DNA from 4 places in the Streptomyces sp. NPDC001292 genome. Region 2 is predicted to be linked to each of the others. Evidence: riboswitches for the same ligand, from Rfam matches in the RefSeq annotation. Region 2 holds a riboswitch; each other region holds the start of a gene.
The links. Region 2 has a riboswitch for cyclic di-AMP ahead of ACFY4A_RS03195 (M23 family metallopeptidase). Riboswitches for the same ligand answer to the same signal wherever they lie in the genome.
Positions count from the first base shown of each region.

Region 1 (3,952 bases), on a different contig from region 2:
GCGAAGGGCCCGTATCAATAAGGGAGTTGAGGAGAGGACGCCAGGAGCGCGGTGGTCGCCGCGGTCGTCCGGTTCCGGTCGAGTCGGCGGGCCGGAGCATCCGTATTCTCTGATCATGGCCGCCCTCGCATATGCCCTCATCGCCACTGACCTGGACGGAACGCTGCTGCGCGGCGACGACACCGTGTCCGAACGGTCCCTCGCCGCGCTCGGGAGGGCGGCGGCCGCCGGTGCCCGGCACCTCGTGGTGACCGGACGGCCGGCGCCGCGGGTGCGGCAACTGCTCGACGTCCTCGGCGCCACGGGGCTCGCGGTGTGCGGTCAGGGCGCACAGCTCTACGACGCCGGGAGCGACCGCCTGCTGTGGTCGGTCACCCTGGACCGGGAGCAGGCCGAGACCGCGCTCGGCAAGATCGAGGCCGAGGTGGGGGAGGTGTACGCCGCGGTCGACCAGGACGGAGTCGAGGGGCTCACGCTCATCGAGCCGGGGTATCTCATGCCGCACCCGTCGCTGCCCGCCGTGCGGGTCGAACGGCGCGACGACCTGTGGCGCGCGCCCATCAGCAAGGTGCTGCTGCGTCACCCGGTGCTGTCCGACGACGAGCTGGCGGCGGCGGTCCGCGGCGTGGTGGGGTCCCTCGCCACGGTCACCATGTCGGGCCCCGGGACCGTCGAACTCCAGCCGTGCGGCATCACCAAGGCGACCGGACTGGCGCTGGCCGCCGAACACCTGGAACTGGGCCGCGAGAGCGCCCTCGCCTTCGGCGACATGCCCAACGACATCCCGATGTTCCAGTGGGCCGCCCGGGGGGTCGCCATGGCCAACGCCCACCCCGAGCTCAAGGCGGTGGCCGACGAGGTCACGATGTCGAACGAGGACGACGGCATCGCCGTCGTCCTCGAACGACTGTTTGTCTAGCCGGTGTGTGGGCCGGCCGTGGTTCGGTCAGTACGCGCCGAAGACGTTGTCGATGGAGCCGTACCGCTTGGCCGCGTAGTTGCAGGCGGCCGTGATGTTGGCGACCGGGTCGTAGATGTCCCAGGACGTGCCGTTCACGTGGTACGCCCGGAAGGTCGGGTCGATGACCTGGAGCAGACCCTTGGACGGGATGCCCATCCTGGCGTTGGAGTCCCAGAGGTTGATGGCACGCGGGTTGCCGGAGGACTCGCGGATGATGTTGCGGTGGATCCCGTTGTAGGAGCCCGGGATGCCGTTCTCCGCCATGACCGCCAGGGAGGCCCGGATCCAGCCGTCGAGGTTGTTCGCGTAGCCGTAGCTCGCGGCCGTCCGGACGGTGGACGGGGTCGCCGCGGACGCAGTCGTGGCGCCGAGCAGCGGCACGGCGAGGACGGCTGCGCTCGTGCCGGTGACGGCGAGGGCGCGGACGAGGCGGGCGGTGCGGGAAGAACGGCGCTGACCGTTTGCAGGCATGGGGGATTTCCTCTCCGTCGCCTGCGAGGTGAGCTGTCGGGTTCGGGCGGGGAGGTGCCCGGCCGTGCCCCGAAGGGCACGGCTTCACCCCGAGCCGTTCCGGTGCGGCGTACGACGTAGGACGTACGTGCCCGGCCCGGCGGCTTACCTGGGTCCCCCGCTCCTGCCATGGTTCATTCGGTCGTTGGGATTACGGGCGGCGGCAGGATTCGGCGTCCGCTCGTTGGCCGGGAACGTATGCGAGAGCACATGTCCCGAACAAGTGCCGGAATCACACATTGCCCTATTTGACCTTGGTCCGGGGTGTATGTGGTGCTTGATCCTTTGCGCCTGCAAGCCTCAACTCGGCGGCCAGTAAAGGGAATGTGAAGGAGTGCGGGAGATGATACGGACGGAGGGTGACGTGACCCAACTCACGGTTTGGGTGCCCGAAGGGCAATTGCCGCTAAAGAGAATTGAAACCCCAATAGGGGTGAATCGGACTTCAAGTGTGAGTGCGGGTGGGCCGTGTGGCGGAGGCGTGATGGTGGTCACGTCGGGTGATGTGGCCTGGCCCGTATAGGTGGGCGACATCGGTGATCGAAACGTGACCGGATACGCTGACTTGAGTGAGGGCAGCGACCTATCGACAAACCGTGTAATCCCCAGCAGACACCAGCAGACAGGAGACCCCTCGTGACCGTCGTCGGGCCATTCGGGCTGAGCGTGCGGGACCAGGCTCTCGAAGCCGATGTCCAGGCCGGATTGGCGGCTGTCGAGGAAGGGCTGCTCGAAGCCACCAAGAGCGAGGTCCCGTTCATCACGGGGGCCGCCCAGCACCTCGTCAAGGCCGGCGGGAAGCGGTTCCGGCCGCTGCTCGTGATGCTCGCGTCCCAGTTCGGGGACCCGTACGCACCGGGCGTCGTGCCGTCGGCCGTGGTGGTGGAGCTGACCCACCTGGCGACGCTGTACCACGACGACGTGATGGACGAGGCCGCCGTGCGCCGCGGGGTGGCCAGCGCCAACACCCGTTGGGGCAACTCGGTCGCGGTCCTGACCGGTGACTTCCTGTTCGCCCGGGCTTCGCAGATCCTCGCCGACCTCGGCCCGGAGGCCGTGCGGGTGCAGGCCGTGGCGTTCGAGCGGCTGGTCACCGGGCAGATCCTGGAGACGGCGGGTCCGCAGGACGGCCGGGACCCCGTCGACCACTACCTGGACGTGCTCGGCGGCAAGACCGGGTCGCTGGTGGCGGTGTCGTGCCGGTTCGGCGCGATGATGTCCGGCGCCGACGAGACCGTCGTGGACGTGCTGACGCAGTACGGCGAGCGGCTGGGCGTCGCCTTCCAGCTGGCGGACGACGTCCTGGACATCGCCTCCGACTCGCACGAGTCGGGCAAGACGCCCGGCACCGATCTGCGCGAGGGCATCGCCACGCTGCCGGTGCTGCGGCTGCGCGAGCGCGCGGCCCGGCTGGGGCTGCCCGAGGACATCGCCCTGTGCGAGCTGCTGGACTCCGACCTGAGCGACGACGCGCGGCACGCGGAAGCGCTGGCGGCGCTGCGGGCGCACCCGGCACTGGAGCAGGCCCGCCGGGACACCGTGCGCTACGCCGAGGAGGCTCGGGCCGCGCTGGCTCCGCTGCGGGAGTGCGACGCGAAGGCCGCACTGCTCCAGCTGTGCGACGCGGTGGTGCACCGGGCCGGCTGACGCCTGTCCGGTTCCGCGATGTCACCGGACGCCTTCGCCGGGCGGCCCTTTCCGAGCGGCGCCCTCCAGACCTACCCCTACGGGGTGGGGGAGGCATCGCCCTTTGTGTGTCATACCGCAGGCGTACACGGAGTTGGCTCCGGGGTCTGACGCTTCCGCCCGGCGGATTTGGTCAGATGGAAACCACGGACCACACCACTCCTCACCGATCTGGGTGAGAATGGCGGCTGAGGGTGACACCCCAGTGCAGAAGGACAGCCGCCGCCGATGACGGAGGTAGGGCACACATGGCACCGAACGAATCCGAAGCCCACGACCTGCGCGCGGGGCGCCGCAAGGCCGCGCGCTACGTCGTCCCGGTCACGGTGGTGGGGGTGGCGGCGGCGACCATCGGGCTCGTCCCGGCACTCGCCGCGTCCGGCGACCCCGACCTGCCGAAGATCACCGCACAGCAACTCATAGAGAAAATCGCCGAGTCGGACGTCCAGCAGCTGTCCGGCACGGTCAAGATCAGCACCGACCTGGGTCTGCCGAACCTCGGCGGCCTGGAGAGCGGCCTGGCCTCGGGCGCGGCCAGGGGCGGTGACGGTTCGTCGGCCGACCCGACGTCAAAACTGCCCGAGCTGGCCTCCGGCACGCACACCCTGCGCGTCGCCGCCGACGGCGAGGACCGGCAGAAGGTCTCGCTGATCGAGAACGCCGCCGAGTACAGCCTCATCCACAACGGCAAGGACGTCTGGGGTTACGACAGCAAGTCGAACGAGGTCTTCCACGGCACCGCGGCCGACGGCGGCAACAAGCACCGGGACGAGGTCCCCGCCACGCCCAAGGACT
Region 1 covers NZ_JBIAXG010000017.1:61,173-65,124, forward strand. The annotation lists gene ACFY4A_RS19520 (HAD family hydrolase) at 113-919, shown strand; gene ACFY4A_RS19525 (transglycosylase SLT domain-containing protein) at 947-1,432, opposite strand; cyclic di-AMP (ydaO/yuaA leader) riboswitch at 1,438-1,625, opposite strand; gene ACFY4A_RS19530 (polyprenyl synthetase family protein) at 2,108-3,118, shown strand; gene ACFY4A_RS19535 (outer membrane lipoprotein carrier protein LolA) at 3,406-3,952, shown strand, end outside.
Region 1: it holds a riboswitch for cyclic di-AMP, as region 2 does, so the genes downstream of both, ACFY4A_RS19525 (transglycosylase SLT domain-containing protein) here and ACFY4A_RS03195 (M23 family metallopeptidase) in region 2, are expected to answer to the same signal.

Region 2 (3,952 bases):
CCAGCGTACGGCTCGCGTCCGACAGCGGCGCGAGGCAGTCTGTGGAGGACACACATCGGACCGAGGCCGCGGTCCGACGCCACCCGGAGCGGAGCACACGCCCGCTCCGGGTCGCTCCACGTGTGGAAAACTGGTCTAGACAACCCCGATCACCCGAAGGGCAGCAACACATGGCTGAGCGCCGCGTCAACGTCGGCTGGGCCGAGGGTCTCCATGCCCGCCCCGCCTCCATCTTCGTCCGGGCCGCCACGGCCGCAGGCATCCCCGTGACGATCGCCAAGGCCGACGGCACGCCCGTCAACGCGGCCTCCATGCTGGCCGTGCTCGGCCTCGGCGCCGAGGGCGGCGAGGAGGTCGTGCTGGCCTCCGACGCCGACGGCGCGGACGCCGCGCTGGACCGGCTGGCCAAGCTGGTCGCCGAGGGGCTCGAGGAGCTTCCCGAGACGGTCTGACCGGCAGGACCGGTCCAGCGCCGAAGCCGTGCCACCCGGACGGGGTGGCACGGCTTCGCCGTGCCCGGCGGGTCCCCGGAACACCGGAGGGCGACACCGGAAGGGAACACCGGCGAGGAACACCGGAGCCCCGGCTCGGGAGCCGGGGCCTCGGGGGTGTCGCGTGACGCGCCGGGCTGCGCCCCGGCGCAGGGGGTCAGACGTCGATGCCGTGCTTGCGGAGGTAGGCCACGGGATCGACGTCGGAGCCGTAGTCCGGGGACGTACGGGCCTCGAAGTGCAGGTGCGGTCCGGTGACGTTGCCGGTCGCGCCGGACAGGCCGATCTGCTGGCCCGGGACGACCTGCTGACCCACCGAGACCCCGAGGGACGACAGGTGCCCGTACTGGGTGTACATGCCGTCGGCCATCCTGATCACGACCTGGTTGCCGTACGCCCCGCCCCAGCCGGCGTCGACGACGGTGCCGATGCCGACCGCGTGGACGGGGGTGCCGCTCGCGGCGTGGAAGTCGATACCGGTATGGGTGCCGGAGGACCACAGGGAGCCGCCGGTCCGGTAGCCGGTCGATATGTAGGAGTCGACGATCGGCGTCACGAAGGCGTTGAGGCGCTTGCGCTCGGCCTCGCGGGCGGCGCGGGCCCTGGCCTCGCGCTCCTTCTCCGCGCGCTCCGCGGCCTGCTTGCGCGCGGCCTGCGCGGCCTGCTTGCGCGCGGCGGCCCTGTGCTGGGCGACGGCCTGGGCGTCGATCTTCTCGGCGACGCTGTCGCCGATGGTGACGACCGGGGTGAGGCCGGTGTCCTCGGGGGCGGGAGCGTCCGCGGCGAGGGCCGGGGCGGCGAGGGTGCCGATGACACCGGTGGTGGCCAGGGCCGCGACGCCCGCCGCGCGGGCGGTGGTGCGGTGCGTCCGGCTCGGCCGGCGGTGCTTCCCGGTGGCGCGGGTGAACGCCATGGAGACGTGGGTCCTTTCCTTCCCTGTCGCCTACCGGGTTAGCTGACGGGTTCGGAGCAGGAAGGTCTCCTACGGCCCCCTCGCGTCGCGCGCGGGTGTCCGATTCACCCCAGGGACGGTGGGTCCCCGGCTCCCCTGGCTCGCGCCGTACGGGGACTCGGCGATGACTGTCCGGTGCCGCGGACGCGGCGCACTGCCTGACGAACAGCCGGACCGACGCTAGACGGGGCCGCTTTCGATTCCCAAACGGATCAGAAGTTTTGTAGCGCATACCACAGGGCAGACAGGCAGCCTCCCCCTCAATCCGGACATCAAGGGGCCCTGGTGACGCTTCGGTCACCAGGGCCCCACGCGCGTGTGCCGGTCGCCGCGCTGCGGCGGCGACGAGGTGCCTCTACTCGGCCGTGACGACGGTGACCCGGCCGACGCCCAGGGCCTCGACGGGCTCCTTGATCTGCGCCGCGTCACCGACCAGGACCGTCACCAGCCGGTCCACCGGGAAGGCGTTGACGACGGCCGCGGTGGCCTCGACCGTGCCGGTCGCGGCGAGCTGCTGATAGAGCGTCGCCTGGTAGTCGTCGGGCAGGTGCTGCTCGACCTGGTCGGCCAGCGTGCCGGCCACGGCGGCGGCCGTCTCGTACTTCAGCGGCGCCACGCCGACGAGGTTCTGCACGGCGACGTCCCGCTCGGCGTCGGTGAGGCCCTCCGCGGCGAGCTTGCGCAGCACCGTGAACAGGTCGTCCAGCGCCGGGCCGGTGTTCGGGGTGTCGACCGAGCCGCTGATGGCGAGCATCGCGGCGCCCGACCCGTCGGGGGCCGACCGCAATACCTGGCCGAACGCCCGCACCCCGTAGGTGTAGCCCTTCTCCTCGCGCAGGACGCGGTCCAGGCGGGAGGTGAGGGTGCCGCCGAGGCAGTAGGTGCCGAGCACCTGGGCGGGCCACACGCGGTCGTGCCGGTCGGGGCCGATCCGGCCGATGAGCAGCTGCGTCTGGACGGCTCCGGGCCGGTCCACGATGACCACGCGGCCGGTGTCGTCGGCGGTCACCGGCGGCACGGGCCGCGGCTTGGCGGGGGAGCCGGTCCAGGCGCCCAGGGTCCGGCCCAGCAGCTGGTCGAGGTCGACGCCGGTGAGGTCGCCGACGACCACGGCGGTGGCCGTGGCCGGGCGCACATGCCGGTCGTAGAAGGCGCGGACGGCCGCCGAGTCGATGGTGCCGACCGTCTCCTCGGTGCCCTGGCGCGGACGCGACATGCGCGAGTCGGCCGGGAAGAGCTCCTTGGACAGCTCCTTGGCGGCGCGGCGGGCGGGGTTGGCCAGCTCGTGCGGGATCTCGTCGAGCCGGTTGCGCACCAGGCGCTCCACCTCGGAGTCGGCGAACGCGGGCGCCCTGAGGGCGTCGGACAGCAGGCCGAGCCCCTTGGCCAGGCGGGAGGCCGGGACCTCCAGGCTCAGCCGTACGCCGGGGTGGTCGGCGTGCGAGTCGAGGGTGGCCCCCGCGCGCTCCAACTCGGCGGCGAACTCCTCGGCGGAGTGCTTGTCGGTGCCCTCGGAGAAGGCTCGCGCCATGATCGTGGCGACGCCGTCCAGGCCGGCCGGCTCCGCGTCCAGGGGCGCGTCCAGCAGCACCTCGACGGCGACGACCTGCTGGCCGGGGCGGTGACAGCGCAGCACCGTCAGGCCGTTGTCCAGCGTCCCGCGCTCGGGCGCGGGGAACGCCCACGGCTTGGCCTCGCCGGCCCTGGGCCGGGGGTGGAACTCCATCGTGGCGAGCTCGGTCACTTCGCCGCCTCCTCGGTGTCGTCGGTGGCCGCGGCGTCCGCGTCCTGGGCGTCGTCCTGCACGTCGGCGGCGGTCGGCTCGTAGACGAGCACCGCGCGGTTGTCGGGGCGCAGGCGGGACTTGGCGACCTCCTGGACCTCCTCGGGCGTCACCTCCAGGACGCGCTTGACGGCGGTCAGGGCGAGCTGCGGGTCGCCGAACAGGACGGCGTAGCGGCACAGTTCGTCCGCCCGGCCGGCGACCGTGCCGAGGCGGTCCAGCCACTCGCGCTCCAGCTGGGCCTGGGCGCGCTCCATCTCCTCGGCCGTCGGGCCCTGTTCGGCGAACCGGACGAGCTCCTCGTCGATGGCCGACTCGATGACGGGGACCTCGACGTCGCCGGAGGTCTTCACGTCCAGCCAGCCCAGGGAGGGCGCGCCGGCCAGCCGCAGCAGGCCGAAGCCGGCCGCGACGGCCGTACGGTCGCGGCGCACCAGCCGGTTGTAGAGCCGGGAGGACTCGCCGCCGCCGAGGATGGTGAGCGCCAGGTCGGCCGCGTCACACGCGCGCGTGCCGTCGTGCGGGAGCCGGTAGGCGGCCATCAGGGCGCGGGCCGGGACCTCCTCCTCGACGACCTCGCGCAGCTGCTCGCCGATGACCTCGGGCAGGGAGCCGTCGCGCGGCTCGGACTTGCCGTCGTGGGACGGGATGGAGCCGAAGTACTTCTCGATCCAGGCGAGCGTCTGCTCAGGGTCGATGTCGCCGACGACCGACAGGACGGCGTTG
Region 2 covers NZ_JBIAXG010000002.1:106,418-110,369, reverse strand. The annotation lists gene ACFY4A_RS03200 (HPr family phosphocarrier protein) at 171-452, shown strand; gene ACFY4A_RS03195 (M23 family metallopeptidase) at 649-1,404, opposite strand; cyclic di-AMP (ydaO/yuaA leader) riboswitch at 1,417-1,577, opposite strand; gene ACFY4A_RS03190 (M16 family metallopeptidase) at 1,799-3,187, opposite strand; gene ACFY4A_RS03185 (M16 family metallopeptidase) at 3,184-3,952, opposite strand, start outside.

Region 3 (3,952 bases), on a different contig from region 2:
GCCGGGCCGCATCCGGCCGCAAAGGTTGCGCAAACAGGCCTCACTGGCTCGTCAGACCGGTCCGTGTAGTGAGGGTCGAGGCGTGCCCGTCAGGGGGTGAGGCCCTTGCCGCGCAGCCACGCCGTCGGGTCGGTCCCGGTGGACTGGCCTCCTGGGTGGACCTCCAGGTGGAGATGCGGCCCGGTGACGTTGCCGGTGGCGCCCACCCGGCCGATCACGTCGCCCGTGCTGACCTTCTGGCCGACGCTGACGCTGATCGACGACTGGTGGCAGTACCAGAGCTCGGTGCCGTCGTCGAGGGTGAGGATCGTGCGGTAACCGTAGGAGCCGGCCCAGCCGGCCTCGGTGATGGTGCCGGTGTGGATCGCCTTGAGCAGGGTGCCCGTGGGGGCGGCGAAGTCGAGGCCGGTGTGGTAGCCGGAGGACCACATGGAGCCGGCCTGGCCGAAGGCGGAGGTGAGCGTGTACGAGGAGGTGGGCAGCGCGTACTGCCTCGCCAGCTCGGCCAGCCGCGCCTCCTCGGCCTTCCGCTTGGCCTCCTCGGCCTTCCTCTTGGCCTCCTCCTCCGCCTTCTTCTTCTCGGCGGCGGCCTTGGCCTCGGCCGCCTCCCGCGCCTTCGCCGCTTCCTCGGCGGCCTTCTTGGCGGCGGCGGCCTCGGCGTCCGCCTGTGCCTTGGCCTCGATCTGGACCTGCTGCTGCTCGGCCTGCGCCATGATCCGGTTGCGCAGCACCTCGCCGGCGTCCGCGGTGCCGCCCTCGGCCTCGGCGGCGGCCACGCCGACGCTGCTGAGCGCGGCCGACGAGCCCTCGGGGGCCGCGTCGGAGGAGTCCTGGAACAGGGAGCCCACGGAGGGCAGATCGGGCAGCGAGATGGACACCGGCGGCTTGCCGCTGTTGGCGCTGGCCATGCCGCCCGCGCCGACGGCGGCGATGACGCCGACGCCGAGAACGGTGGAGCTGCGGGCGAGCCCGCCGCCGCGCTGCTTGGCGACGCGGTGCCGACCGCGCACGGGACGGATGGACTCCGCGGTGGGGTTCCACTCCTCCCAGGGGCCCTCGTCGGCGCGGCGGCTGTCGTAGCCGAAGGTCTCTCCGTGTTGCCGGCTCGGCGCGAACGGAGCTTCCGGGGCAGGCGGGTTGGACGCCACGAAGGCGCACTCCTTTCCTTCCGTCTCGCCTACCGGGTTAGCTGACGGGTTCGGAGCGGGAAGGTCTCCTACGCGCGTAAACAAACCGTGCTCGCACGGCGGTTACGCTCGATTCACCCCAAGTTGGTGGTTCCCCGGTTCCCTTGCGGGATTCGGCGTGCGGGCACGGAGCCGCCTCTTGTGACGGCTGGGACGACCGTGCTGCGTTACCGAACGTTAATAGACGCGGGCCATGGATTCCAAGCCGTTCGGCTTGATCGCTCAACCTTCCGGCCCGACCTTACGGTCCATGACCACCGAAAACCGGGCGAGTTGACCCCACTTCCGGGAGAGCCTTTGCGCCCGCCAAACACTCAGGGCCGGAATCCACTGATCGGATTCCGGCCCTGAGCCTTCAGTAGCGGGGACAGGATTTGAACCTGCGACCTCTGGGTTATGAGCCCAGCGAGCTACCGAGCTGCTCCACCCCGCGTCGTTGTGACACCAGTATATGTCATCCGGAGGGCTGCTCGCGCCCACCTCACCGTCCGCCGTTCGTCACACGGTTCCCGGCCGGCGTCGAGGCCCCGCTCAGCCGAGCAGATGCCGGTTCGGTTCCCTGGCCCGCTGCTCGAACTCCGGCACCACGACGACGTCCGCGCCCCCGGCCGCCAGCACCCCGGTCCCGTCGGCGCCCTCGACGAACGTGTCCGGTTCCCGCCAGGCCGTCACCACCCGCCGCACCCCGGCGTCCAGAATCAGCCGGGCGCACGGACGCGGCCGGGAGGCGCGGCGGGCGCACGGCTCCAGACTGCTGTACACCGTGGCGTCCGGCAGCCGCGGATCCGCCGGGTCGACCTTGGCCAGCGCCGCCTCCTCCGCGTGCACGACCGGGTCGCCTCCCTCCCGCGAGTACCCGCGGGCGAGTTCGGTCCCGTCGGCGGCGACCACCACGGCGCCCACGCTGAACGCGGTCCGGGACGGCGGGCACTGCGCCGCCAGCTCGCAGGCGAGCCGGAGCCAGTGCCGGTCCGCGGGAGCGGCGCGGCCGGCGGTGCCGGGAGCGGTGGGTTCGTAGCGCACCAGGACGACGTCCTCGATGGTCCGCGTCTCCACCAGCCGCAGCCGCCCGCCCTGGTAGGTCCCGGGACCGAACAGCCGGGGCGCGTCGGAGTCCCCCACGAACAGGGGGGCGAGCACGAGCTGCACCTCGTCCGCGAGCTGCTGCTGGAGCAGCTGTGTGTGGACGGTCCCGCCACCCTCGACCATGAGCCGACGCACCCCGCGCACGTCGTGCAGGTGCTCGAGCAGCCGGGGCCAGCCGAGTTCGGCGCCCAGCGGCACGACGTCGGCGGCCAGGCCCGTACGCCGCAGCCGCAGCGCGCCCTCGTCGGTCGTGTAGAGGACCTTCTCGCCGCCGGTGTGCCAGAAGGGCGCCCGGGGGTCCAGCTCACCGGAGGCGCTGACCGCGACCTTCAGCGGGTACTCCGGCTTCCCGGCGGCGCGGCGGGCGGCCCGCCGCTCGGGCGAGTTCACCAGCAGCCGCGGGTTGTCGGCCCGCAGGGTGCCGGCGCCGATCAGGATCGCGTCGGCCGACGCGCGTACCTCGTCGACCCGGTCGAAGTCGGCGGGGCTGGAGAGCAGCAGGCGCTCGGGACCGGTGTCGTCCAGGTAGCCGTCGAGCGAGACGGCGGCGGACAGCAGGACGTACGGGTGGGGCATCGACGCCCTCTCTCTCGGCGACGGACTCGCCCCCAGTGTGACCGACCCCGCCGGGGAGGACGCCGCAGCGCCCGGATCGGCCGAAGCCGACCCGGGCGCTGCGGGGCAGGTCGGAGGGGACTCGCCTCCTCCTGCGGCCGTAGGCCCTGTGGGACTCGAACCCACAACCAATGGATTAAAAGTCCACTGCTCTGCCAATTGAGCTAAGGGCCCAGGCGATGTTGCCTACCCGAGCATAGCGGGAGGAGAGCCCGACGCCGATCGGGTATCCGGGGTACCCGGCCGGAAGTTCGGCCTGATCGGCGGTGACCGGGTGAAGGTTGCGGTCAGAAGATCCCCTTGTAGCCCTTCCAGCCGCCGGAGATCTTCGTGCGGCCACTGAAGGAGCCCCTCGCCGTTGCCGTCGTTGCGGTACGGGTTGCCCGCGGTGTCCCGCTCGACCAGGTCGTTCTTGCCGTCGCCGGTGATGTCGCCGACGCCGACGATCACGTCGTACTGGTCGCCCACTTCGTGAAGACCTTGACCCGCTTCTTCAGCGGCCCGCTGCCCCGGCCGTCGTAGCGGTACAGCGTGCCCTTCCCGTCCAGCGCCAGCACGTCGCCGATCCCGTCGCCGTCGAGATCACCGGCGCCCACGATCTTCTTGCAGCCCTTCCAGCCGGTCGCGATCTTCCTTCCGGCCGCGAGCGTCCCGTTGCTCTTGGCCGCGAAGAGGTACATGTCCCCAATCGACTTCCTCCGCGCCAGCAGGTCGGTGCGGACGTCGTCGGTCAGGTCGCCGGGTGCGGTGAGGACGTCGCAGTCGTTCCAGCCCTTGCCGAGGGAGGAGTGGCTGCTGCCGGGCTGGTACGACGTGCCGCAGTGGCCCTTGTACGTGCGCGGCTCACCGCTCGGCATCCGCATCGGCATCTCGGCGCACCGGTCGTTCCCCATGTCGCCGAGGGTGGCGGAGGTCCCCTTGGGCCGGCCGGAGGCCGACCGCTTGCAGTCGAACCTGCCCTCGCCGTTGGTGAGGTGCAGCGCGGTGGTTGTCCACGAACCGGCCGCCGGTCACCGCCGGTTCGCCCACCCCGTGGTAGCTGTTGCTGGTCAACAGGGGTGGTT
Region 3 covers NZ_JBIAXG010000035.1:17,172-21,123, forward strand. The annotation lists gene ACFY4A_RS30080 (M23 family metallopeptidase) at 90-1,148, opposite strand; cyclic di-AMP (ydaO/yuaA leader) riboswitch at 1,160-1,316, opposite strand; tRNA gene ACFY4A_RS30085 (tRNA-Met) at 1,547-1,620, opposite strand; gene ACFY4A_RS30090 (dihydrofolate reductase family protein) at 1,719-2,849, opposite strand; tRNA gene ACFY4A_RS30095 (tRNA-Lys) at 2,990-3,062, opposite strand; gene ACFY4A_RS30100 (hypothetical protein) at 3,075-3,356, opposite strand; gene ACFY4A_RS30105 (hypothetical protein) at 3,335-3,781, opposite strand.
Region 3: it holds a riboswitch for cyclic di-AMP, as region 2 does, so the genes downstream of both, ACFY4A_RS30080 (M23 family metallopeptidase) here and ACFY4A_RS03195 (M23 family metallopeptidase) in region 2, are expected to answer to the same signal.

Region 4 (3,952 bases), on a different contig from region 2:
GGGCGAAGCCGCCCTCGTCGCCGAGGCCGGTGGACAGGCCCTTGCTCTTCAGGACCTTCTTCAGGGTGTGGTAGACCTCGGTGCCCCAGCGCAGGGCCTCGGAGAAGGACTCCGCGCCGATCGGGGCGATCATGAACTCCTGGATGTCCACGTTGGAGTCGGCGTGCGAGCCGCCGTTCAGGATGTTCATCATCGGCACCGGCAGCAGGTGCGCGTTCGGACCGCCCAGGTAGCGGAAGAGGGGGAGGTCCGAGGCCTCGGAGGCGGCGTGGGCGACGGCGAGGGAGACGCCGAGGATGGCGTTGGCGCCCAGCGAGCCCTTGTTGTCGGTGGCGTCCAGGTCGAACATGGCCTGGTCGATCAGACGCTGCTCGGTGGCGTCGTAACCGACGAGCTCCGGGCCGATCTGCTCGATCACGGCGAGGACGGCCTTCTCGACGCCCTTGCCCTGGTAGCGGTTGGGGTCGCCGTCACGGAGCTCGATGGCCTCGAAGGCGCCGGTGGAGGCGCCGGAGGGGACGGCGGCACGACCGGTGCTGCCGTCGTCGAGGCCGACCTCGACCTCGACCGTGGGGTTGCCTCGGGAGTCCAGGATTTCCCGGGCTACGACGACGTCGATGGACGGCACGAGCATCTCCTTCTGGGATGTGACGCTGGAAGTGCGGGGCGTGAGCCTTGCGACTAGAGCCTAACCGTCCCGGGGCGGCGACCGGCCGACCGACCGCCTCGTGGACAGAGTGACGGCACCCATTGTTCCTTTTCGGAACAAAGGAGAGGGGAAGGTTCGGGAACGGCCCGGCGAGCGGCAGACGAAAAGCCCCGCCCCGGCGCGCAGGGGGAACGCGCCGGGGCGGGGAGCCCATGGAGGGCGGGACGGGCCCTTACTTCAGGTGGAGCTGCTGGCCCGGGTAGATGAGGTCGGCGTTGTCGATGATGTCCTTGTTCAGCTCGAACAGCTTCTTCCAGCCGCCCTGGACCCCGTGCTTCGCAGCGATGGAGCTGAGGGTGTCGCCGGAGACCACCTTGTACTCGCCGTCGCCCTTCTTGACCTTCTCGCCGGTGGGCGTGGTGACGGTCTTGCTCGGGGCCGGACGCGTCGCGGAGCGGTTGGCGGCCTGCTGCTCGGTCGAGCGGGTGGTGGTGCTCTTGGCGGAGCTGCCGCTCGACGACGGGGACGCGGGGGCGCCGCCGGTGTAGGCGGCGCCGGACAGACCCTTGCCGCAGACCGGCCAGGCGCCCTTGCCCTGGCCCGCGAGGACCTTCTCGGCGACGGCTATCTGCTGCGACTTGGAGGCCAGGTCGGCGCGCGAGGCGTAGGCGGTGCCGCCGTACGCGGCCCAGGTGGAGTTGGTGAACTGGAGTCCGCCGTAGAAGCCGTTGCCCGTGTTGATGGACCAGTTGCCGCCCGACTCGCACTGGGCGACCGCGTCCCACTCGGAGGCGGTGGCGGCGGACGCGTCGCCGACCGCCATCAGCGGGGCGGCGACTGCGGCGCCGGCGACACCGGCGAGCGCGATGACACGGGTGGCCTTGGACGTACGACGGTGCTTGCCCTTGCTGGAGAACAGCATGGATGGATCCCCTCACCGACGCCTGCGAGGTGAGCTGTCGGGTTCGGGCCGGTTGAGTTGCCCGGCCGTGCCTCCTGTGTGAGGCACGGCTCCACCCCTAGCCGCTCCGGTCAACTGCCCGGCGCGGCACTTACCTTGGGTCCCCCGCTCCTGCCCACGGCGCTTGACGCGACGACTGTTCCCGTGCGGCCGCTGGCAGGATTCGGCGTTGCGGCAGCCGGGGCTCGCGGTGACGAGCGGTCATGACCGTAGGCATGCGCTCCGCCGAAATCCAAAGACGATCAGTACTTCTGAGACTCATCCCACACTTTCAGCGAATGGGACATTCGGCGCGAAGTGTGACGTGAACTCCCGCTAGTCGTGGGTCGTTTCGATAGGGACATTCAGGGCCTGACCGGCGGTGATGTGGTTCGGGTCGGACCCGATCACCCCCTTGTTCGCGGCGTACAGCGCGCCCCATCCGCCCTGGAGGCCAAGGGAGTCGGCGATCGACTCGAGCGAGTCGCCGGCACGGACGGTGTAGGAGTCGCCGACCGCGGCGCGCGCGGAGCCCCCGCCGCGTGAGGCGTGACGGCCGGAGGACGCGGCCGCGTGAGAGTCGGCCGAGTCCTCGACGGCGCTGCCGCCGCGATGCCGTCCGGTACCGAGCGCCCCGGTGTCGACCAGCGCCGAAGTGGCGCCGATCCGCCACGACTTGTCCGCGTCACCCCGCTCCGGCGTGATCGAGGGCGAGGCGTCGGGCGACTGGGGCCCGCTTACCGCGACATCGGGGGACGTGTCGGACTTGGTCGGCTTGCCCTTCTCGGCGGGCGAGGACGGTGAGGGGGAGGACGTGGCGGGGGATGCGGTCGGCGAGTCGGAGGAGCCCGCCGAACCGGGGCCGGTGTCCGACGAGCCGGACGAGCCGGTCGACGTCTGCGACGAGTCGGACAGGCCGAGGTCGTCCGTGAGGGACTTTCCGGAGGAGTTGGAGGATCCCGAAGAATCACCCACGCCGGTGTCGACCTTCGCCGCCCCGGACTTCTCGCTGAGCCCGGAGAGCAGCCCGCACGTCGGCCAGGCACCGGGCCCCTGGTCGGCGAGCAGCTTCTCGGCCACGGCTATCTGCTGGGACCGGCTGGCCTGGTCGGCGCTCGAGGCGTAGTCGAGACCGCCGTACTTCTCCCAGTCGTCCTGCGCCAACTGCAGGCCGCCGTAGTAGCCGTTGCCGGTGTTGGCGCTCCAGGCGCCGCCGCTCTCGCACTTGGCCACCTTGTCCCACGTGTTGCCGTCGGCCGCGCTGGCGCCGCCGGCGCCGATCAGCGGGATGGCGATGGCGGATCCGGTCACTCCGGCGGCGACGAGGAGGGCCGGAGCCTGACGGGGCCGACGGTGACGACCGTTGCCGGAGAGCATACGGAGACCTTTCGTGCGACAGCGGTGACCGGCGTGGCGACCACGGACTCGGCGCCACGCCGATGGGTGAAAGTATCGGCTGACGATCGCTTGTCACAAGTTCATGCCGCACAGATCACGTGAAGATCACACAGTTGAACGTGTGTCATCTTCGTGCCCGTCAGTGGGTGGACGTGGTGCGGTGGCGGGAGCCTTTTCCGGCCTTGTCCGACTTCCCTGCGACTTACCGGCCTGGGGTGAACCGCACCGGCAGCGTCCGCAGTCCGCGCATGATGAGCCCGCCGCGCCAGCGCAAGTCGGCCGGATCCGTATCCAGTCGCAGGTCCTGGAGCCGGGTGAGGAGGGTGGCCAGCGCGGTCTGGCCCTCCAGGCGGGCGAGCGGTGCGCCGAGGCAGTAGTGGATGCCGTGTCCGTAGCCGAGGTGCTGGTTGTCACGCCGCCCGAGATCGAGGACGTCGGGGCCGGCGAACCTCTCCGGGTCCCGGTCGGCGGCGGCGAGCACGACGAGGACCGGGTCGCCGGGGGCGATGTCCTGCCCGCCGATGGTGAGCGGCCGGGTGGCGTAGCGCCAGGTGGCCAGTTCCACCGGCCCGTCGTAGCGCAGGAGTTCCTCCACTCCCGTCTCCAGCAGGCCGCCGTCCCCCTCGGCGAGGGACCGCTGGAGCCGGTCCCGCTGCTCGGGGTGGGTGAGCAGGGCGTAGATGCCGTTGCCGATGAGGTTGACGGTGGTCTCGAAACCGGCGAACAGGAGGATGAAGGCCATGGCGGCGGCCTCGTTCTCGGTGAGGTGCTCGCCGTGGTCGGAGGCGCGGATGAGGCCGGAGATGAGGTCTTCGCCGGGGGTGGGTTCGGCGGGCAGCGCCTCGCGCTTGCGGTGGATGAGGTCCGCGAGATAGCCGCGCATCTTCTTCACCGAGCGGGCCACTCCGCCGCGCGGGCCCTTGCCGTGGCGGATCATCATGCCCGCCCAGTCCCGGAAGTCGTCC
Region 4 covers NZ_JBIAXG010000021.1:45,957-49,908, forward strand. The annotation lists gene eno (phosphopyruvate hydratase) at 1-634, opposite strand, end outside; gene ACFY4A_RS22260 (transglycosylase family protein) at 882-1,571, opposite strand; cyclic di-AMP (ydaO/yuaA leader) riboswitch at 1,576-1,743, opposite strand; gene ACFY4A_RS22265 (transglycosylase family protein) at 1,926-2,966, opposite strand; gene ACFY4A_RS22270 (cytochrome P450) at 3,190-3,952, opposite strand, start outside.
Region 4: it holds a riboswitch for cyclic di-AMP, as region 2 does, so the genes downstream of both, ACFY4A_RS22260 (transglycosylase family protein) here and ACFY4A_RS03195 (M23 family metallopeptidase) in region 2, are expected to answer to the same signal.